Regions from separate parts of the Kitasatospora sp. NPDC033851 genome, predicted to be linked through region 1. Evidence: riboswitches for the same ligand, from Rfam matches in the RefSeq annotation. Region 1 holds a riboswitch; each other region holds the start of a gene.

Region 1 (7,607 bases):
CGTCGATGACGAAGCTCGTCTGGAGGGAGCTGTCCTCGGTGCCGGTGAACTTCACGGTGACGTTCTGGCCGGCGTAGGCGGAGAGGTCGAAGGTGCGCTGCTGGTAGCCGGCCGCGGCGTCCACGTTGGAGTAGGTCTTCAGCGTGGTGCCATTGACCGAGACGGTCAGCTTGTCGTACGCGGTGCTGCCCGACTCCGCGGTGTCGATGTGCAGGTAGAAGCTGAGGGCGGCCTTGCAGCCGGCCGGTACGGCCAGGGTCTGGGCGAGCGTGTCGGTGTGGGCGGAGCCGTAGCCGTCGAGCCAGGACTTCCAGCTGCCGCCGTGGGCGGGCTCACTGCCGGAGTTGTCGATCACGCCGGCGCTGGCCGTCCACGGGGTGGCGCTGCCGGTCTCGAAGCCGGGGTTGCCGAGGAGCTGGGCGGGGGTGCAGCCGCCGCCGGCGCCGGTGACGGTCCAGCCGAAGGTGGTGGAGCCGCTGGCGCCGGTGCCGTCGGTGGCGGTGACGGTCACGGTGAAGGTGCCGGCGGTGTTCGCGGTGCCGGTGATCAGGCCGGTGGCGGCGTCGACGCTCAGGCCGGCGGGCAGGCCGGTGGCGCCGTAGCCGAGGGACTGGCCGGAGGCCGAGTCGGTGGCGTGGATCTGCAGGCTGACGGCGGAGCCCTGGGCGGTGCTCTGGCTGCCCGGGTTGGTCACGGTGACGGTGTTGCCGCCGGTGCTGCCGTTGGTGAAGGCGGCGGTGCCGTTGGGGGTGCCGAGGCCGGTCGGGCCGTCGTAGCCGGCGGCGGCGGTGCACAGGTAGGACGGGGAGCAGCTGCCGTTGGCGCCGCTGGTGACGTCGTACAGGGAGCCGGTGTGCGCGTACGGGTAGGAGGCCGGGGCGGTGCCGGCGGCCGGGGTGCCCGCCAGGGCGTAGACGGAGGCGATGATCGGGGAGGAGGCGCTGGTGCCGCCGTAGACGTTCCAGCCCGAGCCGCCGTAGGTCTGGTAGACGGCGACGCCGGTGGCCGGGTCGGCGACGGCGGAGACGTCGGCGACGGTGCGCTTGCCGCAGCCGGTGTCGTGCTGCCAGCTCGGCTTGGCGTCGTAGGCGGAGCAGCCGGAGCCGGCGCCGTTGCCGCCGGAGCTGCTGCCCCAGACCTTCTCGGTCCAACCGCGGGCGGTGGAGGCGCGGTTGAGGCTGGTGCCGCCGACGGCGGTCACGTACTGGGAGGCGGCCGGGTACTCGACGCCGTAGCCGGAGTCACCGGAGGAGACGGTGATGGCGACGCCGGGGTGGTTGAAGTAGCTGGTGTCGGAGCTCGGGTCGGTGGAGTCCTCGCCGCCGCCGTAGCTGTTGGAGACGTACTTGGCGCCCATCGAGACGGCGGTGTTGACGGCGGCGCCGAGGTTGCTCATGTTGGCGTCGTCGGACTCGACCAGCAGGATGTGGCAGTTGGGGCAGACGGCGCTGACCATGTCGACGTCGAGCGAGATCTCGCCGGCCCAGCCGCTGTCGGCGGTCGGGTAGCTGGTGCCGCCGCGCTGGTCGACCTTCCTGAAGCAGCCGTTGGCGGTGGTGCAGGCGGGCAGGCCGTACTGGGAGCGGTAGGTGGCGAGGTCGGACTCCGCGTTGGGGTCGTCCTGGGCGTCGACGATGGCGACGGTGGCGCCGGCGCCGGCCGAGGTCGGGAGGTTGTAGGCGGAGGCGAGGTCGCTGGGGCCCAGGCCGGAAGGGTTGATGTCCGGGGCCAGGGCGAGGTGCTGGACGAGGTCGGTGCGGGCGAGCGCGAGGCAGGCCATTTCGCCGGGGTGGGTCGGGGCGGCGCAGACGTGCTTGGTGGTGACACCGGTGGTGGGGCCGGTGCCGGCGGTCCCGCCGGGGACGGCGGCGGCGCCGGGGGCGGTGGCCGCGAGCAGGCCGGTGGCGGCCAGCGCGAAGGCGGGCAGGGCGGCGAGCAGTCTGCGCGCCCGGGCAGGGCGCGCACCGCTGGGGGAGTGGAAGCGCAAGAGTCGACCCTCCGTGGGGGTGAGGGCGCGGCCGGTGCCGGCAGTTGGGGTGCTCGCCGGGACGGGCTCGGGCCCGTGCTGACGGATCGCGTGCAGGTGCTCGCCGGCCACGGCGGATGGCCGTGGACCGGCATGGTGCTTGCGCTGTACGGGAGGTGGGGCACGCACCCCGGGTGAGCAGGGTGGTGTGGCCATGACATGCATGGGCATGTCGGAGGCCCGTACCGTTCACGGTCGGGCCCGGCCGCTTCGGTACCGCCATGAGGTTACTGACGGGTGTTCGACAACCTCAAGGTGCCGTTCGCAGCCTTTACCGGGCTTTGCCCATCAATTGTCCGGAGGATGAGGCGGGTTGCTCCGCACCGGCGGAGGCGGGCTGCTCCGCACCGGCGGAGCCGGGTCGCGACGCCGGTGGGTGTCGGTGGGTCCCGCCGTGACGAGCCGTCATGTTCCGACTCCCGCGATGGGGAAGCCCGGTCCTCCGGCCGCTCCTCGCGTCGACGCCGTCCCAGTATCCGGACGATTTGAGCGAATCCCTGTTCAGCTCCCGCGGTCCTGCGCCTAAGCTGGCCGTGCAGCTGGTTCGCCCTGTCCGCCAGGCAGGCGCGTCGCAAGAGGGAACCCGGTGGGAATCCGGGACTGCCCCGCAGCGGTGAGTGGGAACGACCGCCGTCATACGCACTGGGCCCGGGACGGGTCTGGGAAGCGACGGCCAGTAGGTGTCCGCCCTGGAAGCAGGGCGGCTGTGCCCGCGAGTCCGAAGACCTGCCACTGCCCGCGCGCGACCGATCGCGCGCGGAGATCCGGTGACCTCGAGGGCGGGTCGGCGTACCTACCAGACGGAGCCGCGCCCACGTGCGGGCGCCCGTCCGGTTCGTCACCCCTTCGCGCCTTCGTCCCGTCATCGGGGACCAGAGGAATCAGGCTCGCGAAGGAGAGTCCCTTGACAGCGAAGTCCGCAGCGACCACCACCAGCACCACCGCAGTCGCCACCACCGCCACCACCACCGGCGCCGCAACCACCACCGCAGCCACCGCGTACGGCTACCCCCGGCAGGGTCGCAACCGGGAACTGAAGAAGGCGATCGAGGGGTACTGGAAGGGCGCGGTCACCGCCGAGGCGCTGCTGAACACCGCCGCCGACCTGCGCCGGGAGAGCTGGGCCCAGCTCGCCGAGGCCGGGGTTGGGGAAGTCCCGACCGGAGACTTCTCCCTCTACGACCACGTGCTGGACACGACGGTCGCCGTCGGCGCGATCCCCGCCCGACACCGGTCCGCGGTCGACACCGATCCCCTGGACGGCTACTTCGCCATGGCACGCGGCACCCAGGAGGTGGCGCCGCTGGAGATGACCAAGTGGTTCGACACCAACTACCACTATCTCGTACCGGAGTTGGGCCCCGACACGGTCTTCGCCGCGAACCCGGCCAAGGCGGTCGCCGAGCTGCGCGAGGCCCTCGTCCTCGGTCACGCCGCCAGGCCGGTGCTGGTCGGTCCGGTGACCTACCTGCTGCTCGCCAAGCCCGCTCCCGGGGTGGCCGAGGACTTCCAGCCGATCACCCTGCTGGACCGGCTGCTGCCCGTCTACGCCGAACTGCTCGCCCACCTGCGGGCGGCGGGCGCCGAATGGGTGCAACTGGACGAGCCCGCCCTCGTCCAGGACCGCGCCCCGGCCGAACTCAACGCCGCCGCCCGCACCTACCGCGAGCTGGGCGGCCTCGCCGACCGGCCCAAGCTGCTGGTCGCGAGCTACTTCGACTGCCTCGGCGACGCCCTGCCGGTGCTCGCCAAGGCCCCGGTCGAGGGCCTGGCGCTGGACTTCACCGGCCCGGCCGCCGCCAACCTGAACGACCTCGCCGCCGCCGGCGGCCTGCCCGGCAAGCGGCTGGTCGCGGGAGTCGTGGACGGCCGCAACATCTGGATCAACGACCTGGAGAAGTCGCTGGCCACCCTGGCGACCCTGCTCGGCCTCGCCGACAGCGTGGACGTCGCGCCGTCCTGCTCCCTGCTGCACGTGCCGATCGACGCCGCCGCCGAACGCGACATCGACCCGCAGATCGCCCGATGGCTGGCCTTCGCCCGGCAGAAGGCCGCCGAGGTCGCCCTGCTGGCCCGCGGTCTGCGGGAGGGCGCCGGTGCGATCACCGCCGAACTCGCCGCGAACCGCGCCGACCTGGCCTCCCGGGCCACCTCCCCGATCACCCGCGACCCGGCGGTCCGGGCCCGGGTCGCCGCCGTCACCGGGGCCGACACCCGCCGCGCCCAGCCCTACCCCGTCCGGGCGGCGGCCCAACGCGCCCGGCTCGGCCTGCCGCTGCTGCCGACCACCACCATCGGATCCTTCCCGCAGACCACCGAACTGCGCGTCGCCCGCGCCGACTTGGCGGCCGGTCGGATCGACGCGGGCGCGTACCGCGAGCGGATGGCGGCCGAGGTCCGCGAGGTCATCGCCTACCAGGAGAAGGCCGGACTGGACGTCCTGGTGCACGGCGAGCCCGAACGCAACGACATGGTCCAGTACTTCGCCGAGCAGCTCACCGGCTACCTGGCCACCCGGCACGGCTGGGTGCAGTCCTACGGCACCCGCTACGTGCGGCCCCCGGTCCTCGCGGGGGACATCTCCCGCCCGCGCCCGATGACCGTCGACTGGTTCCGCTACGCGCAGGGCCTGACCGCCCGCCCGGTCAAGGGCATGCTCACCGGCCCGGTCACCATGCTCGCCTGGTCCTTCGTCCGCGACGACCAGCCGCTCGCCGACACCGCCCGCCAGGTCGCCCTCGCCCTGCGCGACGAGGTCACCGACCTGGAGGCCGCGGGCGCCGCCGTCGTCCAGGTCGACGAGCCGGCCCTGCGCGAAACCCTCCCGCTGCGGGCCGCTGACCGCCCGGCGTACCTCGACTGGGCCACCGAGTCCTTCCGCCTCGCCACCTCCGGCGTCCGCGCCGACACCCAGGTCCACACCCACATGTGCTACGCCGAGTTCGGCGCCATCATGACGGCGATCGACGACCTCGACGCGGACGTCATCTCCCTGGAGGCCACCCGCTCGCACATGGAGGTCGCCGGAGAGCTCGCCGAGGCCGGCTACCCGCGCGAGGTCGGCCCCGGCGTCTGGGACATCCACTCCCCGCGCGTCCCGAGCACCGACGAGGCGCTCACCCTCCTGCGGGCCGGCCTCGCCGCCATCCCGGCCGAGCGGCTGTGGGTCAACCCCGACTGCGGCCTGAAGACCCGCGGCTGGCCGGAGACCCGCGCGTCCCTGGACAGCCTGGTCGCCGCCGCCCGCCGCCTGCGCGAGGAACTCGCCGGCTGACCCGTCGGCCGACGGCCACCGGGGCGGAGGCGGCACTCGCCGCGTCCGCCCCGGTGGGCCGGGCCGTTGCCGGTTGCCGGTCGCGGATCGCCGGTTGCCGCCGCCGGTCGCTCGTTGATCGCTTGTCTACCGCGCACTTCTACGGTCGGGCCATCGGCAAGTTCCGCACCGCTCAGAAGGATTCCCATGATGGACCCCACCGTGTCGTCGGGCCGCGACGCGCCCTGGATCGGCGACGATCCGCGATTCACCGAACTGCGCGCCGCCTACCGCACGTTCGTGTTCCCGGTGACGGCGGCCTTCCTGCTCTGGTTCCTGGCGTACGTGCTCTGCTCGGCCTATGCCCGCGACCTCATGGCGACGAAGGTCGTCGGGAACGTCAACGTGGCCCTGGTCTTCGGACTGCTGCAGTTCGTCTCGACCTTCGGCATCGCCCTGGCCTACGGCCGGTTCGCCGCCCGGCGGCTGGACCCGCTGGCCGCGGCCCTGCGGAGCGTGGCGGTGTCCCACCCGACAGCCCCGGCCCCGGCCGGCCACGGCGGCGACCAGGAACCGACGGAGAACCAGGCATGACACAGCACCTTCCGCTCGCCGCGACGACGGCGCAGTCGGCATCGAACAAGGCCCTGACGATCGGCCTGTTCGTCGCCCTGGTGGCGGTGACCCTCGTCATCACCCTCTGGGCGCGGCGGAGCACCCGGGGCACCGGCGGCTTCTACACCGGCGGCGGCGAGTTCTCCGCGCTGCAGAACGGCATCGCGATCTCGGGCGACTACCTGTCCGCGGCCTCCTTCCTCGGCATCGCCGGGATCATCGCGCTCTCCGGGTACGACGGCTTCCTCTACTCGATCGGCTTCCTGGTCGCCTGGCTGGTCGCGCTGCTGCTGGTCGCCGAACTGCTGCGCAACACCGGCCGGTTCACCATGGCCGACGTGCTGGCCGCGCGGCTGCGCAGCGGGCCGATGCGCACCGCAGCGGGCGTGTCGACCATCGTGGTCTCGATCTTCTACCTGATCGCGCAGATGGTCGGCGCGGCGACGATCGTGGGGCAGCTGCTCGACGTCAAGGGCAGCGCCGCGCAGATCTGGACCATCGCCGGGGTCGGCGCCCTGATGATCGTCTACGTCGTGGTCGGCGGGATGAAGGGCACCACCTGGGTGCAGATCGTCAAGGCGGTGCTGCTGATCGCCGGCGCGGCGACGATGACCGTGTGGGTGCTGGCGAAGTACGGGTTCAACATCAGCCACCTGCTCGGGGACGCCGCGGCGGCGTCCAAGAAGGGCGACGCCTTCCTCCAGCCCGGCCTGAAGTACGGGGCGACCGACGGCTGGTCGAAGCTCGACCTGGTCAGCCTCGGCACCGCCCTGGTGCTGGGCACCGCGGCGCTGCCGCACGTGCTGGTCCGCTTCTACACCGTCCCGACCGGGCGTGACGCACGCAAGTCGGTGAACTGGTCGATCGGCATCATCGGGGTGTTCTACCTGATGACCCTGGTGCTCGGCTTCGGCGCGGCCGCGCTGGTCGGCACGGCGACGATCAAGGAGAAGGACCCCTCCGGCAACACCGCCGCCACCCTGCTGGCCGAGCACCTCGGCGGCGGCGCGGGCACCACCGGCGGCTCCCTGATGCTCGCCTTCATCGCGGCGGTCGCGTTCGCCACCATCCTGGCGGTCGTCGCCGGGCTCACCCTGACCTCCTCGTCGTCGTTCGCCCATGACCTGTACGCCAGTGTCATCCGCAAGGGCCGGGCCACGGAGCGGCAGGAGCTGGTCACGGCGAAGGTCGCCGCCGTGGTCATCGGCGCGGTCGCGGTCGCCCTGTCGATCTTCGCCAGGGACCTCAACGTGGCGTTCCTGGTGGCCCTGGCCTTCGCCATCGCGGCCTCGGCCAACCTGCCGGCGATCCTGCTGACCCTGTTCTGGCGGCGCTTCACCACCTTCGGCGCCAAGTGCGGCATCTACGCGGGCCTGGTCAGCGCGATCGGCCTGGTGCTGCTCTCCCCGATCTGCTGGGGCGGCGCGAGCAGTACGGTCCACGCCGTGAAACTGACGGCCGCCCAGGCGAAGGACTGCGGGGTGCCGGCGGCCGGCAAGCAGGTCGGCAACGCCACGGCGCTGATCTCCTGCACCACCACCGCGCCGATCCCGCTGCAGAATCCGGGCGTCATCTCGATCCCGGTCGGGTTCGCGGCCGCGGTCCTCGGCTCCCTGGCCGGCGGCCGCCGCCGTCGCGACGAGGAGTCGGACCCGCGCCGCTTCGAGGAGTTCGAGGTCCGCGCGCTCACCGGGGCGGGGCGGTAGACCGTGG
Region 2 (7,607 bases), on a different contig from region 1:
ACCGGGGTGACCTCGGCCGACGGGTCCCACGGCTCGGCGTCCACATCGGGTGCCGTGCGGGCGAGTTCCAGCAGCGCGTCCAGGTCGACGGAGGAGCCGACCAGCTCGCCCATGTCGGCGACCGCCTTCAGCGCCTCCGCCGAGCGCTCCACCGCGGGGATCAGCCCGAGGTGGCGGGACGGCGTGGCGACCGCCGCCGAGCGGCGCAGCGCGCCCAGCACCGGCACGCCGGAGCCCTCCTCCAGGGCCTCGCGCAGCAGGTGCTCGTGCCGGTCGGAGGCGACCCGGTTGAGGATCACCCCGGCGAGCCGCACCTGCGGGTCCCAGGAGGCGAAGCCGTGCACCAGCGCGGCCACCGAGCGGGACTGCGAGGAGCCGTCCACCACCAGCACCACCGGTGCCCGCAGCAGTTTGGCGACGTGCGCGGTGGACGCCAACTCCCCGCGCCCGGAAGCCCCGTCGAACAGGCCCATGACGCCCTCGACCACCGCGACGTCCGCGCCCGCCGCGCCGTGCAGGAACAGCGGCGCGATCCGCTCGGGACCGCACATGAAGGCGTCGAGGTTGCGGCCCGGGCGCCCGGCGGCGAGCGCGTGGTAGCCCGGGTCGATGTAGTCGGGGCCGACCTTGTGCGGGGACACCGCCAGCCCGCGCGCGGCGAGTGCCGCGATCAGGCCGGTGGCGACGGTGGTCTTGCCGGCGCCGGAGGAGGGCGCGGCGATGACGAGGCGGGGGACGGTGCTCAACGGTCTACCACTCGATACCGCGCTGGCCCTTGCGGCCGGCGTCCATGGGGTGCTTCACCTTGGTCATCTCGGTGACCAGGTCGGCGAAACCGGTCAGCGCCTCGGGCGCGTACCGGCCGGTGATGACGACGTGCTGGCTGCCCGGGCGGTCCTTGAGCACGGCCACCACCTCGTCGGCGTCGATCCACCCCCAGTGCATCGGGTAGGTGAACTCGTCGAGCACGTAGAAGCGGTAGGTCTCGGCCGCGAGGTCGCGCTTGACCTGCTCCCAGCCCTCCTTGGCCGCCTCCTCGCTGGTCATCTCCTGTTCGGCGGAGCGCTGGATCCAGGACCAGCCGGAGCCCATCTTGTGCCAGTCGACGGTGCCGCCCTCGCCGGAGGCGCCGAGCACGCGCAGCGCGTTCTCCTCGCCGACCTTCCACTTGGCGGACTTCACGAACTGGAACACCCCGACCGGCCAGCCCTGGTTCCAGGCCCGCAGCGCCATGCCGAAGGCGGCCGTGGACTTGCCCTTGCCGGGGCCGGTGTGCACGGCGGTGATCGGCTGCGTACGGCGCTGACGGGTCGTCAGGCCGTCGTCGGGAACGCTCTCGGGGACGCCCTTGGGCATGGGTCAGGCCGCCTTTCGCATGGTTGTCGCGAGGTTGTCGCGGACGGTCGAGGAACGGTTGTCCCCGCGGTTCTCGCGGACGAGCGAGGCCACGCCCTCGGCGCGCAGCTCGTCCAGGCTGACGGCGGTGCCGCCGAGCTGCCCGGCCAGGGTGCGGGCCAGGCCCAGCCGGACCGGGCCGGACTCGCAGTCCAGCACCACGTTCGCCGTGCCCTGCGCGGCGAACAGCGCGGCCGCGCGGTGGGAGCGGGCGAGCGCGTCGCGGCCACCGGTGGCCCGGCCGTCGGTCACCACGACCAGCAGCGGGCGGCGGCTCGGGTCGCGCAGCCGCTCGACCCGCAGCACCTCGTGGGCCCGCAGCAGCCCCTCGGCCAGCGGGGTCCGTCCGCCGGTGGGCAGCGACTCCAGCCGGGCCGCGCCGACCTCCACGGAGGAGGTGGGCGGCAGCGCCAGCTCGGCGCCGGCGCCGCGGAAAGTGATCATGCCGATCTTGTCGCGCCGCTGGTAGGCGTCCATCAGCAGTGACAGCACGGCGCCCTTGACGGCGGTCATCCGTTGCCGGGCGGCCATCGAGCCCGAGGCGTCGACCACGAACAGCACCAGGTTGGACTCCCGGCCCTGGCGCACCTGTTCGCGGAAGTCGTCCTTCCGCAGCACCAGCGCCCGGCCGCTGCGTCCGCGTGCCGCCTGGTGCGGCGCGGCGGCCTGCAGGGTCGCGGTCAGGTGCAGCCGGCCGAGCGCGCCCTGCGGGCGGCGGGCGCGGATGGTGTGCCCGCCGGTGGTCTCGGCGGGGGAGCGGCGGCCCTGGGCGCCGTGGCCGGTGCCGCGGACGGTGAACAGCTTGGTCCGGTACGGGTCCCCGGCCGCGGCCGGCGTCGACTCCCGTGCGGGGGCCGGGTGTTGGGTCGGGACCGGCGACTGTGGCTGGTCGTCCCCGCCGGTCGTGGACGCCTCCGGGGCGCCGCCGTCGGAGGGCTCGGGCGCCCCGCCGCCGTCCGGACCACCACCGTCCGGGCCGCCGCCGTCCGGGCCGCCCTCGGGGTCGGGGCCGTCGCCGTCCGGCCCCGGGCCGTCGCCCTCGGGCTCGGGGTCGGGCTCGGGGTCGTCCCCCTGGGCGTGCTCCTCCAGCGTCCGGTCCAGCTGCTCCTCGTCCAGCCCCGGCGCGTCGAAGGGGTTGCGGCGGCGCCGGTGCGGCAGCGCCAGCTGGGCGGCCTTGCGGACATCCTCCTCCAGCACCTCGGTGCGCCCGTCCCAGGCGGCGAGCGCGACGGCGGTGCGGGCCATCACGATGTCCGCGCGCAGGCCGTCCACCTCGAACGCGGCACACACGGCGGTGATCTGACGAAGCGCCACCTCGGTCAGCTCGACCTTTGGCAGCAACTCCCGTGCGGCGGTGACGCGTTCGGCGAGTGCCCGCTCCTCCTCGGCGAACCGCGCGGCGAAGCCGGCCGGGTCGGCGTCGTAGGCGAGCCGGCGGCGGACCACGTCGGCGCGCTCGGCCGGGTCCCGGGTGGCGGCGATCTCGACGGTCAGGCCGAACCGGTCGAGCAGCTGCGGCCGCAGCTCGCCCTCCTCCGGGTTCATCGTGCCGACCAGCAGGAACCGGGCCGCGTGCCGCACCGACACGCCCTCGCGCTCGACGTACGAGCGGCCCATCGCGGCGGCGTCCAGCAGCAGGTCCACCACGTGGTCCTGGAGCAGGTTCACCTCGTCGATGTAGAGCACGCCGCGGTGCGCCTTGGCGAGCAGCCCGGGCTCGTACGCCTTGACGCCCTCGGCCAGCGCGCGCTCCAGGTCGAGCGAGCCGACGATCCGGTCCTCGGCCACGCCGACCGGCAACTCGACCAGCTGGGACGGCCGTTCGTGGCTCCCGGCGGCGGAGTGCGGCCCGTCCGGGCACTGCGGGTCGGGCGCGGCCGGGTCGCAGGCGAAGCGGCAGCCGTCCACGGCGGCGATGGACGGCAGCAGGCCGGCCAGCGCGCGCACCATGGTCGACTTCGCGGTGCCCTTCTCGCCGCGGACCAGCACGCCACCCACGGCCGGGGAGACCGCGTTCAGCAGCAGCCCCAGCCGCAGGTCGGCCATGCCGACGATCGCGGTGAACGGATAGCGGACGTCAGTCATGCGTCACTCCCAGGTGCCCCGGGCGCCAGGAACGGCAGCGATCCGGCCGCCGGCACCCCGCCCTCGATCAGCTTCCACAGCGCGTCGGTGTCCGCGTGTTCCTCGATCAGGTCGCCCAGCCGGTCCAGCCGGGCCTCGCGCGCCTCGGCGAAGGAGGTGTCCGGCGCCGGGACGAACGCCCGGCCCGCCAACTCGGCGACCTCGCGCAGGAGTTCGCGACGGAAGTCGTCGTTCTCCAGCACGCCGTGCCAGGTCGTGCCCCAGACCGAGCCCACCCGGCAGCCGTCCAGACTCTGCCCTCGGCCATCGGAGACGAACGCCTGGCCCCCCTCCACGGCCACCACCCCGTGGTGGATCTCGTAGCCCTCGACCCGGTGCCCGAACGCCTCGCCGACCGGCCGCGCCAGCACCTTCTCGGCGCCGAACCGCACCTGCGTCGGCAGCAGGCCGAGCCCGTCGACGGCGCCCGCCTTGGACTCCACCTCGTCGACGATCCCGCGCGCCAGCATCTGGTAGCCGCCGCACACCCCGAGAACCGGCAGCCCGGCCGCCGCCCGCGCCTTCAGCGCCGGCTCCAGGCCGCGCTCGCGCAGCCAGGCGAGGTCCGCCACGGTGGCCCGGGTGCCGGGCAGCACCACCAGGTCGGCGTCGGCCAGCTCCTCGGGTCTGGTGGCCCAGCGCACCAGCACGCCCGGCTCCTGCGCCAGCGCGTCCAGGTCGGTGAAGTTGGACAGCCGGGGGAAGCGCACCACGGCCACCCGCAGCACGTCCGCCCCGAGCGGCCCGCGCCCGTCGACCCGGTCCACCACCGTCGACAGGTCCAGCGAGTCCTCGGCGTCCAGCCACAGTCCGGGCAGCATCGGCAGGGTGCCCAGCACCGGACGGCCGGTCAGCTCGTGCAGCATCTCCAGCCCGGGCGCCAGCAGCCGCGCGTCGCCGCGGAACTTGTTGACGAACCAGCCGGCCACGTGCCGCTGGTCCTCCGCCGACAGCAGCGCCAGCGTCCCGTACATCGCCGCGAACACGCCGCCGCGGTCGATGTCCCCGACCACCACCACCGGCAGCCCGGCGGCCGTGGCCAGGCCCATGTTGGCGATGTCGCGGTCGCGCAGGTTGATCTCGGCGGGCGAGCCGGCGCCCTCGCAGACGACCACGTCGTAGCGGCGGCGCAGGTCGGCCAGGCACTCCAGGGCGCGCTCCAGCAGGACGGGCTTGCGCTCGCGGTAGTCCAGCGCACCCACCTCGGCGACCGGCCTGCCCAGCAGCACCACCTGGCTGCGGCCGTCCGCGCCGGGCTTCAGCAGCACCGGGTTCATCGCCGCCTCCGGCTCCACCCGGGCGGCCTGCGCCTGCATCGCCTGGGCCCGCCCGATCTCGGCGCCGTCGGCGGTGACGAAGGAGTTCAACGACATGTTCTGCGCCTTGTACGGCGCGACCCGCACACCCTGGCGGGCCAGCCAGCGGCAGATGCCGGCCGTCACCACGCTCTTGCCCGCGTCCGATGTCGTCCCGGCGACCAGCAGCGCGTTGCTCATGCCCCACCCCTCCTCTTACCGAACGCCCTGATCACGAGATGCCCCGCGACCGTCGTACCCAGTGCCAGCGCGCCCACCCGCCGGGAGAGCGCGCAGGCCCGCTCGATGTCGTCCACCGTCACCGGCCGCAGCTCCGCGCCCAGCACCGGACGGTGCTCCACGCGCTCGCCGTACTGCAGCGTGCCGCCCAGCCGCACGCCCACCGCCCCGGCGAACGCCGACTCCGCCTGGCCCGCGTTCGGGCTCGGGTGCGAGGAGCCGTCGCGCCGCCAGACCCGCCAGGCCGTCCGGGGCTGCGGGGCGGCGGCCACCGTCAGCAGTGCGGTCAGCCGGGCGCCCGGCCAGCCCGCCACGTCGTCCAGCCGGGCCGAGGCCCAGCCGAACCGGGCGTAGCGCGGCGAACGGTGTCCCACCATGGCGTCCAGGGTGTTCACCGCACGGAACGCCAGCAGCCCGGGCGTGCCCGCCAGGGCACCCCAGGCCAGCGCGTTCACCACGGCGTCGGCGGTGTTCTCGGCCACCGACTCGACCACCGCGCGGGCGATCTGCTGCCCGTCCAGCGCGCTCGGATCCCGCCCGCACAGGTGCGGCAGCCGCTCCCGCGCGGCCCGCAGGTCGCCGTCCTTCAGCGAGCGGCCGATGGCGCGGGCCTCCCGGGTGAGCGAGGTGCCGCCGAGGACCGTCCAGGTCGCGGCCGCCGCCAGCGCCGCCCGGCCCAGCGGGCGCCGGCCCACCGTACGGTCCAGGGCGAGCGCGCCCGCCGCGACCGCGCCCACGCACAGCGCCGTGTACCCGGCCCCGGCCGTACGGTCGTCGCGCCACAGGCGCCGCTCCAGCCGGGTCGCCGCGCTGCCGAAGACGGCCACCGGGTGGCCCCGGCGCGGGTCGGCGAAGCGGGCGTCGGCGGCGTAGCCCGCGACGGCGCCCAGTGCGAACGCGGCGGCGCGGGCCAGGGGGCGTCCGGTCGCAGGACGGACGGTCACAGGACGAACGCCGGAAGGGGGCTGATCGGAAGACAACTCATCGGGAGACAGCTCGGCGGAAGGCCGCTCGGAGTCCGGTGGGGCGGGGCAGCCTGCATCGCGTGCGTGTCCTCACTCAGGGTCCGCGCCCTGGATCGACGTAGCGGGGGCGAGAGTCTCCTGGCTTCCGGGTCGGACACACCCCCGGGGCCTTCCAGCGGCTTCTGACGGCCCGCCGTGGCGATCATTCCGAGCGTGCTCCCCGGTGACAGTGGCGGGACCGCGCCGGACTCGCACCGGCTTCCTCTCCATGCCTCCGATTGGCCCCAGGATCCCATCACGCGGCCGAACCGGGAGTCAACCGAGGTCACGGAGGGGTTGGTCACACCGGGCACCGCCCCGACGCGCTGTGGGATCGCCCAGCGGAGCACCGCCCCCGGACCGGCCGCTTCGTGGGTTCGGTCGCTGGGGCGCACCGCGGTCCGCGCCTACCGTTCGGTGGCATGCGTCGCAGAAAGACCCCCACTGTCCCGCCTCCGGTGCCGTTCTCCCCCGCGGCCGCCCGCGCCCACCGGGCCGGCCTCGGCCTGACCCCCGAGCAGGTCGCGGAGGGCATGGCCGCGCACGGCGTCCGGCTGCTGCCCGCCCACGTCCTCGCCTGGGAGGCCGGCGAGCTGCGCCCCAGCGAACCGGAGTTCATCGCCCTCGCCCGCGCCCTCTGGTGCCCCGCCGCCCAGCTGATGGACACCCGCCCGGTACGGCTGCGCGACCACCGCGTCGCCCGTGAACTCGGCCAGGCCGCCGTCGCCGACCGCACCGGCACCGTCCTCGCCACCTACCGGCAGGCCGAACTGACCGGCCAATGGGACGGCGACGAGGAACAGACCCGCGCCCTCGCCGAGGTCCTCGACCTGACCCTGCCCGAGCTCGTGGAGGCCACCGGCCGCCGGGAGGCCCTCGGCCAGCTCCTCCGCCAGTGCGTCGCGGGCCGCTGGCAACCCCACCTCCGCGCCCTCGCCCGCATCGTCCCGGCCCCCGCCGACACCCTCGCCGCCGCTCTCACCGTCCTCCACCAGGAACACCACGTCCCCACCCACTGGGGCGCCACCACCCGCGCCGCCCCACCCCCCACCACCGACTCCCTCACCCCCCGCTTCTGGCACCTCCTCGACGCCGCCACGGACTGACCCCGCGCCCCGACGCCGGACCCCGTCCCCGCGCCCCGACCCCGCGCCGAGTGACCCGGACGGCCCAGCCCGGTGGCCGGGCGGCCGGGGCGCCGGTGGACTGGTGCACGAACACCGTCCGGTCCGTGACCAACAGAGCGGGGATCGATATGCGCTGGGGAACCGCCGCCGTCGTGGCGGCCGCCGCCGTCGGAGCCGGGGCCGTCGTCCTGGTGATCGGCCGCCGGGCCTCCGAGCGGATGGTCCGCCCGGTCACGGCCGTGCAGGAGTCCGGGCCGGTCCTGGTCCGCGGCCTCGGCGTCGGGCGGATCACCTTCAGCCGCAGCCCCGAGAGCCTGCGTCCCGGCCGCTGGGCGGTCGAGTGGGACGACGGCGGCCACGCGGTCGTCGAGGAGGTCCTGCACAGCGACGAGGAGGACGTCACCCGTCGGCTGGTCCGCGCC
Region 3 (7,607 bases), on a different contig from region 1:
AGGTAGGTGTCGAGCAGCGTCAGGTAGAACTGGACGTGCACGGCCTCCTCGAACAGCTGCCGGCTCAGGTAGAGCCGCGCCTCCGGGGAGTTGATGTGCTTGTAGAGGCTCAGCACCACGTTGTTCGCGACGATCGAGTCGCCCGTCGCGAAGAACGCGACGAGGCGCCCGATGAGGTGGCGCTCGCCCTCGCTCAGCTTCGCCAGGTCGGCGACGTCCGAGTGAAGGTCGACCTCCTCGACCGTCCAGGTGTTCTTGATGGCGTCCCGGTACCGGTCGTAGAACGACGGGTAGCGCATCGGGCGCAGGGTCAGCTCGAAGCCGGGGTCGAGCAGCATCTTGCGGTCTTCGGGGGTGCTCACTGGCAGGCCTCGCAGGACTCGGGGTTCTCCAGGGAGCAGGCCAGCGCGGCCTCCTCCTCCGGGGTGAGGGTCGGGGTGCCCACCGGGATCGTGTTGGCCGGCACCGGCGCGGCGGCGCGGGCGGTACCCGACGCGGCCTGGGCGATGCGGGTGGCCGGGCGCGAACGCAGGTAGTAGGTGGTCTTGAGACCGACCTTCCACGCGTAGGCGTACATCGAGCTGAGCTTGCCGATGGTCGGCGCCGCCATGAACAGGTTCAGCGACTGGCTCTGGTCCAGGTACGGCATGCGGGCCGCGGCCAGGTCGATCAGCGCGCGCTGCGGCAGCTCCCACGCGGTGCGGTACAGCGACCGCACCTCGGCGGGCAGCCAGTTCAGCTCCTGCACCGATCCGTTGGCGTCGCGCAGCGCGTCGCGGGTCTGCTGGTCCCAGACGCCGAGCTCCTTGAGCTCGCGCACCAGGTACGGGTTGACCTGGAGGAACTCGCCGCTGAGCGTCTCGCGCTTGAACAGGTTGGACACCTGCGGCTCGATGCACTCGTACACGCCGGCGATGGACGCGATGGTCGCGGTCGGCGCGATGGCCAGCAGCAGCGAGTTGCGCAGGCCGGTCTCGGCGATGCGGGCGCGCAGCGCGGTCCAGCGGTCGGCCCACTGCGGGGCGGCCGTCGGGAAGTGGTCGATGTGCAGTTCGCCGCGGGCGGCGCGGGTCTCGCCGTACGCCTCGTGGCGGCCGAGCCGCTCGGCCAGGTCGGCGGAGCGCTCGTAGGCGGTGAGCATGATGCGCTCGGCGATCAGCGTGGACAGCCGGGCGGCCTCGGCGGAGTCGAAGTCGAGCCGCAGCTTGAAGAGGACGTCCTGGAGGCCCATCACGCCGAGGCCCACGGGCCGCCAGCGGGAGTTGGAGGTGCCGGCCTCGGTGGTCGGGTAGAAGTTGATGTCCACGACGCGGTCGAGGAAGGTGACGGCGGTGCGCACGGTGGCGTCGAGCCGCTCCCAGTCCATGGCGCCCAGCAGGTCGTCGGCGGACGCCCCGGGGGCCACGTGGGCGCCGAGGTTGACCGAGCCGAGGTTGCAGACGGCGGTCTCGGAGTCGTCCGTGACCTCCAGGATCTCGGTGCACAGGTTGGAGGAGTGCACCGTGCGGCCCGGCAGCGCGGTCTGGTTGGCGGCGCGGTTGGAGGCGTCCTTGAAGGTCATCCAGCCGTTGCCGGTCTGCGCGAGGGTGCGCATCATGCGGGCGTACAGGGTCTGCGCGGGGATGGTGCGCACGGCCTTGCCGGCCAGCTCGGCCTTGCGGTAGGCCTCGTCGAAGTCGGCGCCCCACAGGTCGACCAGCTCGGGCACGTCGGCCGGGGAGAACAGCGACCAGTCCGCGTTGGCGTTGACCCGGCGCATGAACTCGTCCGGGATCCAGTGCGCCAGGTTGAGGTTGTGGGTGCGGCGGGCCTCTTCGCCGGTGTTGTCGCGCAGCTCGAGGAACTCCTCGATGTCGGCGTGCCAGGTCTCCAGGTAGACGCAGGCGGCGCCCTTGCGACGGCCGCCCTGGTTGACGGCGGCGACGGAGGAGTCGAGGGTGCGCAGGAACGGCACGATGCCGTTGGACTTGCCGTTGGTGCCGCGGATCAGGCTGCCGCGCGAGCGGATGCGCGAGTAGGACAGGCCGATGCCGCCGGCGTGCTTGGACAGGCGGGCGATCTGCGCGTAGCGGTTGTAGATCGAGTCCAGGTTGTCCAGCGGGGAGTCGAGCAGGTAGCAGCTCGACATCTGCGGGTGGCGGGTGCCGGAGTTGAAGAGCGTCGGCGAGGAGGTCAGGTACTCCAGGCGGCTCATCAGGCCGTACAGCTCGGCGACTTCGCGCACGGACTGCTCGTTGTCGCCGACCGCCAGGCCACAGGCGACGCGGAGCAGGAAGTGCTGCGGGGTCTCGATCACCTTGCGGGTGATCGGGTGGCGCAGCAGGTAGCGGGACTGCACGGTGCGCAGGCCGAAGTACTCGAAGCGGTCGTCGCCCTTGGTGTCGATCAGCGCGTCCAGGGCGGCGGCGTGCTTGGCGACGAACTCCGCGGTGGTGTCGCCGATCAGGCCCTCGGCGTGGCCGACGGTGATCGAGGCGGAGAAGGACGTGGAGCCCTGGCTGTTCGCCTCGTCGACGATCTCCAGGGCGAGCAGGCGGGCGGCGAGCTTCGAGTACTGGGGGTCCTCGGCGATCATCGACGCGGCGGCGTCCACGGCCAGCCCGCGCAGCTCGGCGAAGTCCGAGCCGGCGTGGCGGCCGCGCAGCGCGGCGGCGGCGACATGGCCGGGGTCGACCTCGGTGAGGTCGACGCTGCGGTCGGTGAGCAGCCGCAGCAGGGCGCCGCCGGGGTCGGAGACCTTCGGGTCGGTGAAGGCGGTACCGGAGCCCTGGGCGGGCAGGGTGGCTGAGGCAGCGGTGGTCAAGGCGCTCTCTCCTGGCGGCGATCGTCGGCGGTGATCGGAGTACCGGGCGATCGGGGCAGGGGAGCACGCGCGCGGGCGCAAGCGGCGTCCGTGCGACGGTGGCATCCCCGGCCCGCCCGCGAGGCCCGGAAGGTACTGCTGGTGCTGGCGCGGCCTCTGCGGGAGGGCCGTGGCGCACGCTGTCGGCAGGTCATCGGACTCGCGGGCAGGGCTCTTGGAGCCGCTCGCTCACCGCTGCGGGGCAGTCCCGGATTCCCACCGGGTTCCCCTGCATCGACAGCAGGGATGAGCATACATCTAGTGGCGCGAGTCCGATGCAGCCCCACATGTAGTGTCGCGGGGCACGACTGTTCGACTCATCGTGCGATAATCTGCTCAGGCTGGAGGGTGCCATCCCTGGCCCGTACGGGCATCGCACGGGCGCATCCGCACCTGGGTGGTCCCGCCCGCGGAGGCGCTCGCAGAGGCGCCCGCGGAGGCGCTCGCAGTCCCGCTCGAGGAGGCGCTCGGACCGGCACTGGCGGCAGCGCTCGGACCCGCACTCCCGGCAGCACCCGGATTCTCGACGCAGCGCCCCGTGTCCTGGTTGGCGAGCTGTCCCGTGGGGGTCACCCGCCAGCGCTGGTCGGGCCGCGAGGTGCAGCCGGTGAGGACGGGGAAACCGAGGCCCGGGTCCTCGACGCAGCGCCCGTTCTGCCCGATCGAGCCGTTGTCCCCCATCGTCCAGGTCTGGGCCGGCGAGCCGTCGCAGGTGCCGGCGCCGACCGCGGCCGGATCGCCCGCCACCCGGCTGTCCAGACAGAGACCGGGCAGGGCCGAGGTGATCGCGCCGCTCGGCTGTCCGGCGGCGGCCTGGAACGAGAAGGAGTCGCTGCCGAGGCCGGCGCCGCCGTCCCAGATCTCGAACCCGGCCTGGACGGCGCACAGGTAGGAGCCGGCCGGGACGTAGCCGCGCTGGATGGCGTCGCGGGTGAAGGCCCGCAGGTCCAGGTCGGTGACGGAGGTCGTGCCGGTGGCCATCTCGTAGGTGATCAGGGTGTGGCTGCTCTTCTTCGGGGCCTCGTACACGCGGTAGGAGGTGCCGCCGACCTGTAGGTCGCCGGTCCGCTGGCCGAACGGGGTCTTGCCGTTGCCGCGCAGCCAGATCATCAGCTCGGCGCTCTCGGTGAAGGAGCAGCTGGTCCGGCTGTTGCTGTACCAGACGTCGTACGAGACGTTGTAGACGCCGCCGTCGACCTGGGTGGTCTGCCAACTGCTGGTCGCGTACCGCAGGTTGTCCACCGGGATGGGCAGCGGGCCGGTGCCGGGCTGGAGCTGGGTGCTGATGTGCGGGTAGGCGCCGGGGCCGCGGTCCGGGTCCGTGAGGCTGGCGGGGCTGATCCCGCTGCGGGTCACCCGGAAGTCGGTGCCGGCGCCGCTGCTGCTGATGCAGAGGCCGCCGGTGGCGTTCCACTCGTTCGGGTTGATCAGGTAGCGGCCGGAGTCGACGGCCTGGGACGGGTAGCGGTTCTGCCCGGTGGAGCAGATCTCGCCGGCGGTCGCGGCCGGCAACGGGGTGACGGCCGTGGTCGCCCGGACGGGCGCCTGCGGGTCCCGCGAGTCGTGCGGGATCAGCACCGCGCACAGGGCCAGCACGATCGCGATGGTCGGCGCGAGCCACCACCACGGGCGCAGGCCGCGGCGCCCGGTTCCGGGCACGACGGGGTGGGTCATGGGGCTCTCGCCTCCCTGCTGCGGTGTCTGCGGCCGGTGCGCGGGCCGGGGCGGTGGTGTCGTAGGCCGGTACGCGGGCCGGGGCGGGGTCGTGCTCACCCGGCGGGCGTGGAACTCGACCGGGGCTTGGTCGCGGGCGAGGTCGGCTTCTTGACCGGAGGCTTCTGGGTGGTGGCCGACGGGCTGGGGGAGGCCGGCGCGTCGGGGGAAGGGGCGGGTGCCGGGGCCGGCGCCGTGACGGTCAGGGCCGGCTCGGAGTGGACGGTCCAGGGCGTGTTGTAGCGCGGCGCGGAGACCCCGGCGGCGAACGCCTGGGCGGCGGCGGGGGACGCGGCCACCCGCCAGTCGACCTCCTTCCTCGCCTCGTACCAGATCACGCCGATGATGTCGGGGTGCTGGGCGAGCTGCGAGAACATCTCGGTGATCCACTGTGCCTTCAGCCCCGAGGTGTCGGTGGCCCCGGTCTCGGTGATCACCACGGGCTTGTGGCTGAACGCCCGGATCTGCTCGATGGTCGGCTGGAAGATCTGGTCGAACGACTTGTACTTCTCGACGCCGGTGGTGCCGTAGTAGCCGGACAGGCCGACCCAGTCGACGTAGTCGTCGCCGGGGTAGAGCGTGTTCAGGCTGGTGGCGTTCTCGTAGTCGACGTTGGGGCTCCACACCCAGGTGACCCGGGTGGCGCCGGCCTGCTTGAAGATGTCGTGGACGTGCCGCCAGGCCTGGACGTACTGGCCCTTCTTGTTGCCGTTGGACTGCTCGGCCCAGGGGTACCAGTAGCCGTTCATCTCGTGGGCGAAGCGCAGGGCGACGGGGTAGCCGAGGCCCTTGATGCCGTCGGCCCAGGTCTTGATGTAGTCGTCGAACCTGCCGTCGATGATGTTGGAGAGGGAGTACTCCGGCTGCTCGCCGCGGAGCTTGTCCTCCTTGGCTTCCTTGCGGTAGTCCCAGGGCTCCCAGGCGACCATCGGCATGATGCCGCGTTCGGCGACGGTGTCGAAGACCCGGCGGTCGAACTTCCGGTCCCACCAGCCGACCGAGAACTCCAGCACGTTCGGCTGGTGCTTGACGGCCGCGGTGAACTCGTCGAGCGGGCCGAGGTCGTAGGGGCCGGGCTTGGTCATGATGCCGGTGAACGCGCCGCCGGCCGGCGGGAACTGCGGGGGCGGGGGCGGTGTGGTGGGCGTCGCGGCCGCCGTCGGGCTCTGGCCGGCCGTCGCGGGGGTGGCGGTCGGTGACGCGGCCAGGGCGGTGGTCAGCCAACTCGGCATCGCCGTCGGGGCGGCGCCGGCGAAGGTGTACGGCTCCAGGTCGTGCGCACGGGAGAGCCGGGGCGCCAGGACGAAGGTGTACCCGACCATCAGGGCCAGGGCGACCAGGGCGGCGATCCGGGGGACGGTGATCCGCAGCATCAGCGGCTCCTCCGCTCGGTCCGGGAGCCGGCCCGGGCCGGCTCCAGCAGCTCCTCGAACTCGTCCTCGGCGAGGGCTCCTTCGACGGGTTCCTCGGATTCCTCGACGGCTTCTCCGAAGGCGTCCTCGACGTTTTCTCCGACGGGTCCTCCGACGGCTGCCCCGGTGCGCGGCGGTTCGGTCCGCTGGGAGGGCAGGTGGCCGGGCAGTCGGTCGGCGGCGGGCGCCTCGGCGGCCCGCTGGGCCCGGGCCTCGCGGCGTCCGCTGACGAAGGAGATCACCAGCGGCGCGAGACCGGTGAACAGGCTGACGCCGGCCCAGAACCGCAGGATCCAGATGTCGTGGTGGAGCGTGAAGCTCGCGCCGAGCAGCCCGCCCGCGACCGCCGCCCACAGCAGGTGCAGCCGGAAGGTCGACAGCGACTCGGCGCTGCGCAGGTCGCCCTTGGCGGTGACGGCGTAGGCGAGCGGGCGGCGCAGCAGCGCCGCGATCGCGGCGGCGACGTAGACCGGGCCGGCGAACATGGCCAGCCCCATGCCGGCCACGCCGATCTCGCGCCGCTCGTGCGCGGCCAGGTTGAAGCGGCGCAGCCACAGCCACAGCACGAACCAGCTGCCCATGCTGGCGCCCCACAGGGCCATCCAGTGGGTGCTGTTGAGGTGGATGGAGGTGACGCCGAGGGCCAGGTAGACGGAGGTGGCGAGGCTGCCGAGGACGGTGTTGATCGCCACGCTCGGGTAGTAGAACTGGACCAGGCCGTAGAGCACCCGCTGGCGCAGGCGCAGCTTGATGCCGGAGCGCAGCCGGCTCTTGAGCAGGATCTCCCAGATGCCGTACGCCCAGCGCTTCTGCTGGTTGAAGTAGTCGGTCCAGGAGGTCGGGCCCTCGCCGACGGCGAGAACGTCGGGGGTGTAGACGCCCTTCCAGTGCCGGTCGGTCTCCGGGTTGACGGAGGCCTGGACCCGCATGCTGGTGAGGTGGTCCTCGATGATCGAATCCTGGTAGCCGCCGATCTGCTGCCAGGCGACCGGCCGGTACAGGTGGTTGGTGCCGATCAGCAGCGGCGCGTCCATGCCGTTGCCGCCGCGCTCGACCAGGCCGGAGAACAGGTACTGCTGCACGGAGGCACCGTGGGCGACCCAGTTGTCGTACATGTTGCCGTACACCTGGGGGGCGACCACGAAGGCGACGTCGGGGTCGCGGAAGTATCCGAGGGTGCGCTCCAGGAAGCAGGGCAGCGGGACGTGGTCCGGGTCCATCTGGGCCACCACGTCGTAGCCGTGCTCGTGCTCGGCGCGCCAGGAGTTGTGGTTGCCGGACTTGGTCTTGGCCCGGAACTCGCCCTCGGCCTGGTTGTACTCGGGGCGTCCCTTGCGGCTGAAGTGGTGGACGCCGAGCCGGGCGGCCATCTCCTTGACCCGGTCGTCGTTGCCCTCGTCGAGGATCCAGACGTCGACCCGGCCGTCGTACTCGATCCGCAGCATGGCGGCGAGGGTCCGCTCGACGATCTCGATCGGCTCCTTGGAAGGCACGATCGTGGTCAGCACCGCGACCCGCAGCCCGGGCGGCGGAGTGACCGGCACCGGGTCCTTGGCGCGGAACGCGAAGACCCAGACGGCGAGGTTCTGAACCAGCCGGATCACTTCCACCGTAATAACGGAACAGAAGCAGATCCGCGC
Region 4 (7,607 bases), on a different contig from region 1:
TGGCGGAACTGGTCGAGCTGTGCGGCGGGCTGCCGCTCGCGCTGAACGCGGTCGGGAGCCAGCTGCTGGACCAGGACCACCTGCCGGTCGACCGGGTGGTGGCCGAACTGCACGACCGGGAGGGCAGGTTGGCGATGCTGGAAGACGAGGACAGTGATCTCGGCGCGACGTACGACCTGGTCTACGAGCGGCTGTCGTCGGAGGCCCGGGCGCTCTACCACCTGATCGGCGTGCACCCCGGCCCCTTCGTGTCGGCCGAACTGGCGCATGCGGTCGGCGTGGCGCGGGCCGGGCAGGCGATCAAGCAGCTGCGGGCCGTCCACCTGGTGGACGAGGTGCTGGACGACGACCGCGAGGCCCGCTTCCGGGCCCACGACGTGGTGCGGCTGCACGCCTACGCCCGGGCGCGCGAGCTGCCCGACCACGAGGAACTCCTCGCCGGCGTCGTGGCGTACTACCGCGGCCGGGCCTCACTCGCCGACCGTGCGATGGCCAAGCAGCGACTCCGGTTGCAGGACCCGAGCGGCGACGACCTGCCGCGCTTCGCCTCCGAGACCGCGGCCCTGGAGTGGCTGTACGCCGAACGGGCGAACTTCCGCGCGGTCGTGGAGGCGGCGGCCGAGCAGGGCTGGCACGGCGAGGTGTGGCGGCTCTGCGAGTCGCTCTGGCTGCTCTACCACGACCGGAAGCTCTTCCAGGACTGGATCGCCACCCACCGGCTCGGCATCGAGTCGGCACAGTGGGACAACCAGCCGGACGCCGTGGTGCGGATGCGCAACCAACTGGCCCGCGCCTACCTCGACCGCAAGGAGTACCCGCTCGCCGCCGAACAGTTCGCGCTCGCCACGGAGCAGGCGCCGCTGGTCACCAACCGCCAGGTCGTCGGCGTGCTCTACGAGATGGACGGCCTGCTGTGTCTGGCCGACGGTCGCCCGGGCGACGCGGTGGAACGGTTCACCCTGGCCCTGGCGGAGAACCGGGGCGACGACCACGGCGAGATCGTCCAGGCCTACCACCTTGGCGCAGGCGTTGATCGCCGACGGCCGGCCGGAGGAGGCGCTGGCCGTCCTGGCCGAGGCCACGGCCCAGGCCGAGGAGTCGCACGACAACGACATGCTGATGAAGCTGCCGCTGGTCCGCGCCCGGGCCCACCGGGCGCTCGGACAGCTGGACCTCGCCGTCGCCCAGGCCGAGGACTGCGCCCGGCAGGCCGGGCAGCGCAGCCAGTACGCGAAGGAGGCGCAGGCCCACACCCTGCTGCTCACCCTCGCCGAGGAGCAGGGCGACGAGGAACTGGCGGAACGCAGCCGCGAGCGGCTGCGCCAACTGTCGAGCTAGGCCTTACGGTCCGGGCTCTATGGTCTGGGCCCTACGGTCCGGTACGGAAGGACACCCGGGTGTGGCGCTCGCCGGTGCGGATGGTGAGCCCGTGCTCGGGGAGGGCGGCCGGGTCGCCGCCGTCGGCGAGCCAGCAGGCGACGGCGGAGCCGAGCAGCAGCGGATCGACGCTGGGGGCGGTGCCCGTCCAGTCCGGTTCGGCGCAGGCCGCCAGCAGCAGGCCGGTGCGCAGCCGGAGCAGGTGACGGTCCGGGCCGAGGGCGGCCACCGCGACGGCGAGGCCGGGGAGTTCGGCGGCGGAGTCGGCGAGCCAGCGTTCGGCGGGGCGCTCGGCGTGCACCTCGGTCCGGGCGAGGACCTCGGCCGTGTAGCGCAGGGCGTCGCCGGGGTGCTCGTCGGTGAGGGCGTGGAAGCCCCGTGGGCTGTGGTCCTTCGGGTCGAAGGGGTAGCGCCGCAGGCTGACCTCCGTCCCCTCGCTCGCGCCCTCGACGTCGTAGGCGGTGGGCCGGTCGGCGGCTCCGGGGCCGAGGACGGGCTTGGGGTAGGGCGGCAGGGCCGGTTCGTCCCCTGGTTCGTCCAGTTGCTCCAGGAAGGAGTAGAGCAGCGGGCGCAGCACCCGGGCGGATTCGCCGCGGCGGGCGAGTGAGCGGTCGGTGATCTCGCGCAGGTCGGCGGGGTCCCGGGCCAGGGCCTTCTCGACCTGGGCGGGGAGGTCTCCGTCGGGGTCGAGCACGGGTGCGGCCTGGCCGAAGGCGTAGCTGGGGGAGCGCGGGTCGAGCTCGGCGGCGCCGGTGGCGACGAGCATGGTGGGGCGTTCCAGGGCGGCGCCGTAGAAGGAGACCGAGCCGTGGTCGCCGATCAAGACGTCGGCGGCGACCAGGGCGGCCTGCCAGCCCTGGTGCGGCGGGATCAGGCGCAGGCCCATCCGGCGGGCGGCGTCGAGCAGGGACTCCGGGTCGTGCCGACTCCAGATGTTGGGGTGCAGGACGACGGCCACGGTGTACTCGTCGGCGGGCAGCCGGCGGACCAGGCGCTGGGGCAGGTCGGGGCGGCGGCCGAATAACGAGTGCTCGCTCCAGGTGGAGTTGACGACGACGAGCCGTCGGCCGTCGACGGCGCCGAGTGCGGCGCGGTAGGTGTCGCGGGAGCGTCGGCTGTGCAGCATCCGGTCGAAGCACGGGTCGCCGACCACGTGGGCGACGTCCAGTGCCTCGGGGCAGGAGTCCCGCAGGCGGTCCAGTTGCTCGGGGTGGGAGAGGCCGAGGACGTCCACGAACACCCGCCCGCGGTGGGTGAGTTCGTTGCGGGACAGGCCGGCGGCGCTGACCGTGTCGCCGGTGGACTCGGTCACCAGGCGGTTGTAGCCGGCGCCGTGCGGGAGGACGACGAGCCGGGCGTCCAGGCGGTGCATGGAGGAGTGGACGGCGCAGGCGACGGCCAGGTCGAAGCGGTGCCGGACGGCGTCCTCCCAGTCCAGCACGGTGAAGCCGGGCAGGCCGTGCAGGTACTCGTCGAGGGCGCGGTCGGCGAAGGCGGAGCCGGGGTTGACGGTGAAGTACCGGGCGATGCCGTCGGGGTTCAGCAGGGTGAGGACGTCCAGGACCCGGGTGGCCGAGGTGAGGGTGCGGGCGACCGCCAGCACGCGGGCCTTGACCGGTCGGGTGTTCCAGCGGTCGGCGGGCCAGACGTGGGGGTGGGACGGCACACCATGATCGTACTCATCCGGGGTGGCGCGCCGGGTGCTGTTTCCCGAGTGTCGGTCAGCCCGCCGCTGCGGTGGGCTCGTGGTGCTCGGCGGCGGCGCACGCGTCGAGGAGGGGGCGCATGTCCTCGTCCACGAGCCGGTAGCGCACCACACGTCCGTCCTTGTCGCCGGTGACCACACCGGCCGTGCGGAGCAGCCGCAGGGCCTGGGACACGGCGGTGTCGCGCATGCCGGTGGCGACCGCGAGATCGGTGACGGCGAGCGGGCCGGCCCGGTGGAGGGCGAGCAGCAGGGCGAGCCGTCCGGGGTCGGCGAGCAGGGAGAACCGCTCGGACCAGGACCGGACGTGCGCGGCGTCGCCGATCGCGGCGATGGCCTCGCAGACCCGGTGTCCGTCGATGGTGCGGTGGCCCGCGCGGTCGGCCGGTACGAGATGCATGCGGACATTCTTGCAGGCGGCGTGCTGTGATCCTGGACACCTGCGCAGGTGCGCAGCCTTGCATGGGTCGGGGCGTGGCCCCTACGGTGTTGCCCGCCGTGGTGCTCGGGAAGACCGGTGACGGACCCTCAGGGGTCCGGATTCCGGAGCGGCCCTCGCCACTGTGATCGGGTCACTCCTCCGTCCCCGGAGGAGTGTCGTCCGTACCCACGACGCCACTGGGTGCCTCGCGCACCTGGGAAGGCGGGTACGGACGTCCCGTAAGCCAGGAGACCGGCCACGGCATCTCACGAAGTGATTCCACGAGGTGCTGGAGCGTGATCCGAAGATGACCCTGCCCGAAACCGCCGCCGCAGACGTGAAAGCGGGCGTGAGAACGGTCCCGTCCGTGCTGCCCACCTTCCGGTGGAAGCGCGAGGACACCGTCCGTACGGCCGGGCTGATGGGGGTGATCCTGGCCATGCACGTGGTGGCCTTCGGGACGCTCATCTTCCTGGTCGCACCCGAACGGTACGCGGTCGGTACCCAGGTCTTCGGGGTGGGCCTGGGTATCACCGCGTACACCCTCGGCATGCGGCACGCCTTCGACGCCGACCACATCGCGGTGATCGACAACACCACCCGCAAGCTCATGGCGGACGGCAAGCGGCCGGTCTCGGTGGGCTTCTGGTTCGCCCTCGGGCACTCCTCGATGGTGGTCCTCATGTCCGCCCTGGTGGCGGGCGGCGCGCAGCTGGCGAGCACGCTGATGGACGACGACTCGGCCACCCACAAGTGGCTCGGCATGATCGGGACGACCACCTCCGGCGTGTTCCTCTACCTGATCGGCGCGCTCAACCTGGCGGCGCTGCTCGGCATCATCAAGGTGTTCCGGGCGATGCGGGCCGGGCAGTACGACGAGGCGGAGCTGGAGGCGCACCTCGACTCGCGCGGCTTCATGGCCCGGGTGCTGAACCGGGCGACCCGCTCGATCACCCGGCCCGGGCAGATGTTCCCGGTCGGCATGGTGCTGGGCCTGGGCTTCGACACCGCGACCGAGGTCACCCTGATGGTGATGGCGGGCTCGGGCGCGGCCTCCGGGCTGCCCTGGTACGCGATCGTCTGCCTGCCGCTGCTGTTCGCGGCCGGGATGAGCCTGTTCGACACCCTGGACGGGACGTTCATGAACTTCGCGTACCAGTGGGCCTTCGCCAACCCGGTTCGCAAGGTGTACTACAACCTGACCATCACTGGGCTGTCGATCGCGGTGGCCTTCATCATCGGCACCATCGAACTGATCGGCGTGCTGCACGAGAAGCTCGACCTGACCGACCCGGTGACCGGCTGGATCGCGGACATCTCGCTGGACAACGTCGGCTACGCGATCGCCGGGCTGTTCGTGGTGGTCTGGGCGGTGGCGATCGGGTACTGGAAGCTCGCCCGGGTCGAGAAGCGCTGGGCACCCGAGGGGTCGTGAGCCGGAGGGCATGAGAGTGGCTCATGGGGCCGGGGCATGAGCCGCGCTCATGCGGCAGCGCCATGAGCTCGACTCATGAGCTCGACTCATGAGGTCGGGCCATGAGGACGGCTCATGCGGCCGCCCCATGAGGACAGCTCATGCGGCAGCGCCATGAGCGTCACTCATGCGGCCGCGAGCAGCACCCGGCCGGAACGGTGGAGATCATCCGGGTCGACGAGGGCGAGCCGGCCCTGGTGCACGACGAGCGCGGACACCCGGTGCCGGTCGGCAGCACGGTCTTCTTCGGCGCCTCCTACCCGCACGTCTGCCGCAACCCGGGGCGGCGGATGCCGGCGCTGACCATGGTGGTCTCCGCCCGGCCGCCGCGCTGACCCCTGTCCTCGCGCGCCGAACGGCGCCTGCCCGAGGTGTCCCGGGGTTCCGTCGGGAGTGCTCGGCGGGCGGTTCGGCCCGGGGGTTCGTAGGCTCGACGCATGGCGGATGCGTACGCGGGTCGGCGGGAGCGGGTGAGGGAGCACTGCAGTGCGGCCGGGGCCGATGCGGCGCTGATCACCCGGGCGGCGAACGTGCGGTATCTGACGGGCTGCGCGCCCTGTGGAGCGACCTTGCTGCTGACCAGGGAGCGGGTGTTGCTCGCGCTGCCGGACGACCTGCCGCCGGACGACTCCGGGGAGCACCTGATCGCCCCGGACGTCCCCCAGCTGCCGGTGGCGGCCGGGGCGGACACCGCGCTGGCCGCCGCGGCCGCCGCGGCGAGCTTCGGGGTGGCGGCTCTGGCGGTGGAGGAGCACGACCTGACCGTCAGCCGCCACCGGGCGGTGGCGGGCCTGGCCGAGCGGGCCCGGTTGGTCGACCTGGGGCAGGTGGTCGAGCGGCTGCGGGTGGTCAAGGACGAGCACGAGATCGCCGATCTGCGGATCGCCGCCGAGATCGCCGACCAGGCGCTCGGCGAGCTGCTGGAGTCGATCCTGGTCGGCCGCACCGAGCGGCACCTGGCGATGGAGCTGGAGCGCCGGATGATCGACCACGGCGCGGACCGGGCCGCCTTCCCGGTGTCGGTCGGCACCGGCAGCCACTCCGGCCAGGCCGCCCACCAGCCGACCGACCGCCGGGTGGAGGAGGGTGACTTCCTGACCGTCGTGATGGGCGCGCAGTACCGCGGTTACGGCGTTTCCACCGCCCGCACCTTCGTGATCGGGGCCGCGCCCGCGCCCTGGCAGGTGGAGCTGCACCGGCTGGTCTTCCGGGCCCAGCGGGCCGGCCGGGAGGCGCTCGGACCGGGCGTGGAGCAGTGCGTACCCGACCGGGCCGCCCGGCAGGTCCTGGAAGCGGCGGGCCACAGCGAGGCCTCGCCGCACCCGGTGGGCCACGGCATCGGGTTGGAGATCCGGGAGGCGCCGCGCCTCGGTCCGTCGGACATGGGTAAACTGGACAGCCGCGTGCCGGTCACCGTCGGCCCAGGGGTTCATCTCCCGGGCAAGGGTGGTGTCCGGATCGAGGACACGCTCGTCGTCCGCCCCCTCGAAGAGGGCGGGCCCGAGTTGCTCACCATCACCACCAAGGAGCTCCTCGCCCTGTGACCGCGGCCGCTCGACGGCCGTGGGCGGCAGGACGCAATCCCTTGGTTCCTTGACAGCTATATCCAGGAGTAAGTGCGCCCGTGGCTTCCACGAACGATCTCAAGAACGGCATGGTCCTCAAGCTGGACGGCGGCAAGCTCTGGTCTGTCGTCGAGTTCCAGCACGTGAAGCCCGGCAAGGGCCCGGCCTTCGTGCGTACCAAGCTCAAGGAGGTCCTGACCGGCAAGGTCGTCGACAAGACCTTCAACGCGGGCACCAAGGTCGAGACCGCCAACGTCGACAAGCGCGGCATGCAGTTCTCGTACATGGACGGCGAGAACTTCGTGTTCATGGACATGGACACCTACGACCAGCTGACCATCGAGAAGGCCGTCGTCGGCGACGCCGCCAAGTACCTGCTGGAGGGCTTCGAGGCCCTGGTCGCCACCAACGAGGGCGCGGTGCTGTACATCGAGCTCCCGACCTCCGTCGAGCTGACCATCGCCGAGACCGAGCCGGGCGTCCAGGGTGACCGCTCGACCGGTGGCACCAAGCCGGCGACCCTGGAGACCGGCGCCGAGATCCAGGTGCCGCTCTTCGTCACCACCGGTGAGAAGGTCAAGGTCGACACCCGCGACGGCAGCTACCTCGGCCGGGTGAAGTAAGTCCGTGTCGGCCGCACGTAGCAAGGCCCGTACCCGGGCCTTCCAGATCCTCTTCGAGGCCGACCATCGCGGGGTCGACCCGCAGCAGGTCCTCGCCGACTGGGTGGCCCGCGCCCGCGAGCCGAAGCCTGACGAGGGCACCCCGCAGATCGGCGAGTACACCATGGAGCTGATCGAGGGGTACGTCCAGCACGCTCGCCGGATCGACGACCTGATCTCGCAGTACGCGGTGGGTTGGACGCTCGACCGGATGCCGATCGTGGACCGCAACGTCCTGCGACTCGGTGCTTACGAGCTGATCTGGGAGGACGGTGTCCCGGACGCGGTCGTCCTGGACGAGGCCGTCGAGATCGCCAAGGAGTTCTCCACGGACGACTCCCCGGCCTTCGTCAACGGCCTGCTCGCCCGCTTCCTGGAGCTGAAGCCGAGCATCCGCCGATAA

What was found. A riboswitch is a leader RNA that binds a small molecule or an ion and turns the genes downstream of it on or off. The one in region 1 is predicted to bind cobalamin.
Region 2: it holds a riboswitch for cobalamin, as region 1 does, so the genes downstream of both, ACZ51D_RS16805 (cobalamin biosynthesis protein) here and metE (5-methyltetrahydropteroyltriglutamate--homocysteine S-methyltransferase) in region 1, are expected to answer to the same signal.
Region 3: it holds a riboswitch for cobalamin, as region 1 does, so the genes downstream of both, ACZ51D_RS04920 (ribonucleoside-diphosphate reductase subunit alpha) here and metE (5-methyltetrahydropteroyltriglutamate--homocysteine S-methyltransferase) in region 1, are expected to answer to the same signal.
Region 4: it holds a riboswitch for cobalamin, as region 1 does, so the genes downstream of both, nicT (Nickel transporter NicT) here and metE (5-methyltetrahydropteroyltriglutamate--homocysteine S-methyltransferase) in region 1, are expected to answer to the same signal.

The regions. Positions count from the first base shown of each region.
Region 1 covers NZ_JBVIRL010000009.1:248,804-256,410, forward strand. The annotation lists gene ACZ51D_RS19860 (putative Ig domain-containing protein) at 1-1,987, opposite strand, end outside; cobalamin riboswitch at 2,549-2,774, shown strand; gene metE (5-methyltetrahydropteroyltriglutamate--homocysteine S-methyltransferase) at 2,931-5,300, shown strand; gene ACZ51D_RS19870 (DUF485 domain-containing protein) at 5,487-5,873, shown strand; gene ACZ51D_RS19875 (solute symporter family protein) at 5,870-7,600, shown strand; gene ACZ51D_RS19880 (cysteine dioxygenase family protein) at 7,604-7,607, shown strand, end outside.
Region 2 covers NZ_JBVIRL010000007.1:290,935-298,541, forward strand. The annotation lists gene ACZ51D_RS16785 (cobyrinate a,c-diamide synthase) at 1-746, opposite strand, end outside; gene cobO (cob(I)yrinic acid a,c-diamide adenosyltransferase) at 751-1,356, opposite strand; gene ACZ51D_RS16795 (putative cobaltochelatase) at 1,360-3,480, opposite strand; gene ACZ51D_RS16800 (cobyric acid synthase) at 3,477-5,015, opposite strand; gene ACZ51D_RS16805 (cobalamin biosynthesis protein) at 5,012-5,998, opposite strand; cobalamin riboswitch at 6,152-6,283, opposite strand; gene ACZ51D_RS16810 (helix-turn-helix domain-containing protein) at 6,481-7,164, shown strand; gene ACZ51D_RS16815 (alpha/beta hydrolase family protein) at 7,290-7,607, shown strand, end outside.
Region 3 covers NZ_JBVIRL010000002.1:382,256-389,862, reverse strand. The annotation lists gene ACZ51D_RS04925 (ribonucleotide-diphosphate reductase subunit beta) at 1-338, opposite strand, end outside; gene ACZ51D_RS04920 (ribonucleoside-diphosphate reductase subunit alpha) at 359-2,779, opposite strand; cobalamin riboswitch at 2,971-3,096, opposite strand; gene ACZ51D_RS04915 (GH12 family glycosyl hydrolase domain-containing protein) at 3,179-4,516, opposite strand; gene ACZ51D_RS04910 (glycoside hydrolase family 26 protein) at 4,612-5,928, opposite strand; gene ACZ51D_RS04905 (glycosyltransferase family 2 protein) at 5,928-7,607, opposite strand, start outside.
Region 4 covers NZ_JBVIRL010000004.1:210,446-218,052, forward strand. The annotation lists gene ACZ51D_RS10450 (hypothetical protein) at 1,370-3,043, opposite strand; gene ACZ51D_RS10455 (ArsR/SmtB family transcription factor) at 3,099-3,482, opposite strand; cobalamin riboswitch at 3,565-3,778, shown strand; gene nicT (Nickel transporter NicT) at 3,811-4,938, shown strand; gene ACZ51D_RS10465 (cupin domain-containing protein) at 5,079-5,312, shown strand; gene ACZ51D_RS10470 (M24 family metallopeptidase) at 5,415-6,521, shown strand; gene efp (elongation factor P) at 6,602-7,165, shown strand; gene nusB (transcription antitermination factor NusB) at 7,170-7,607, shown strand.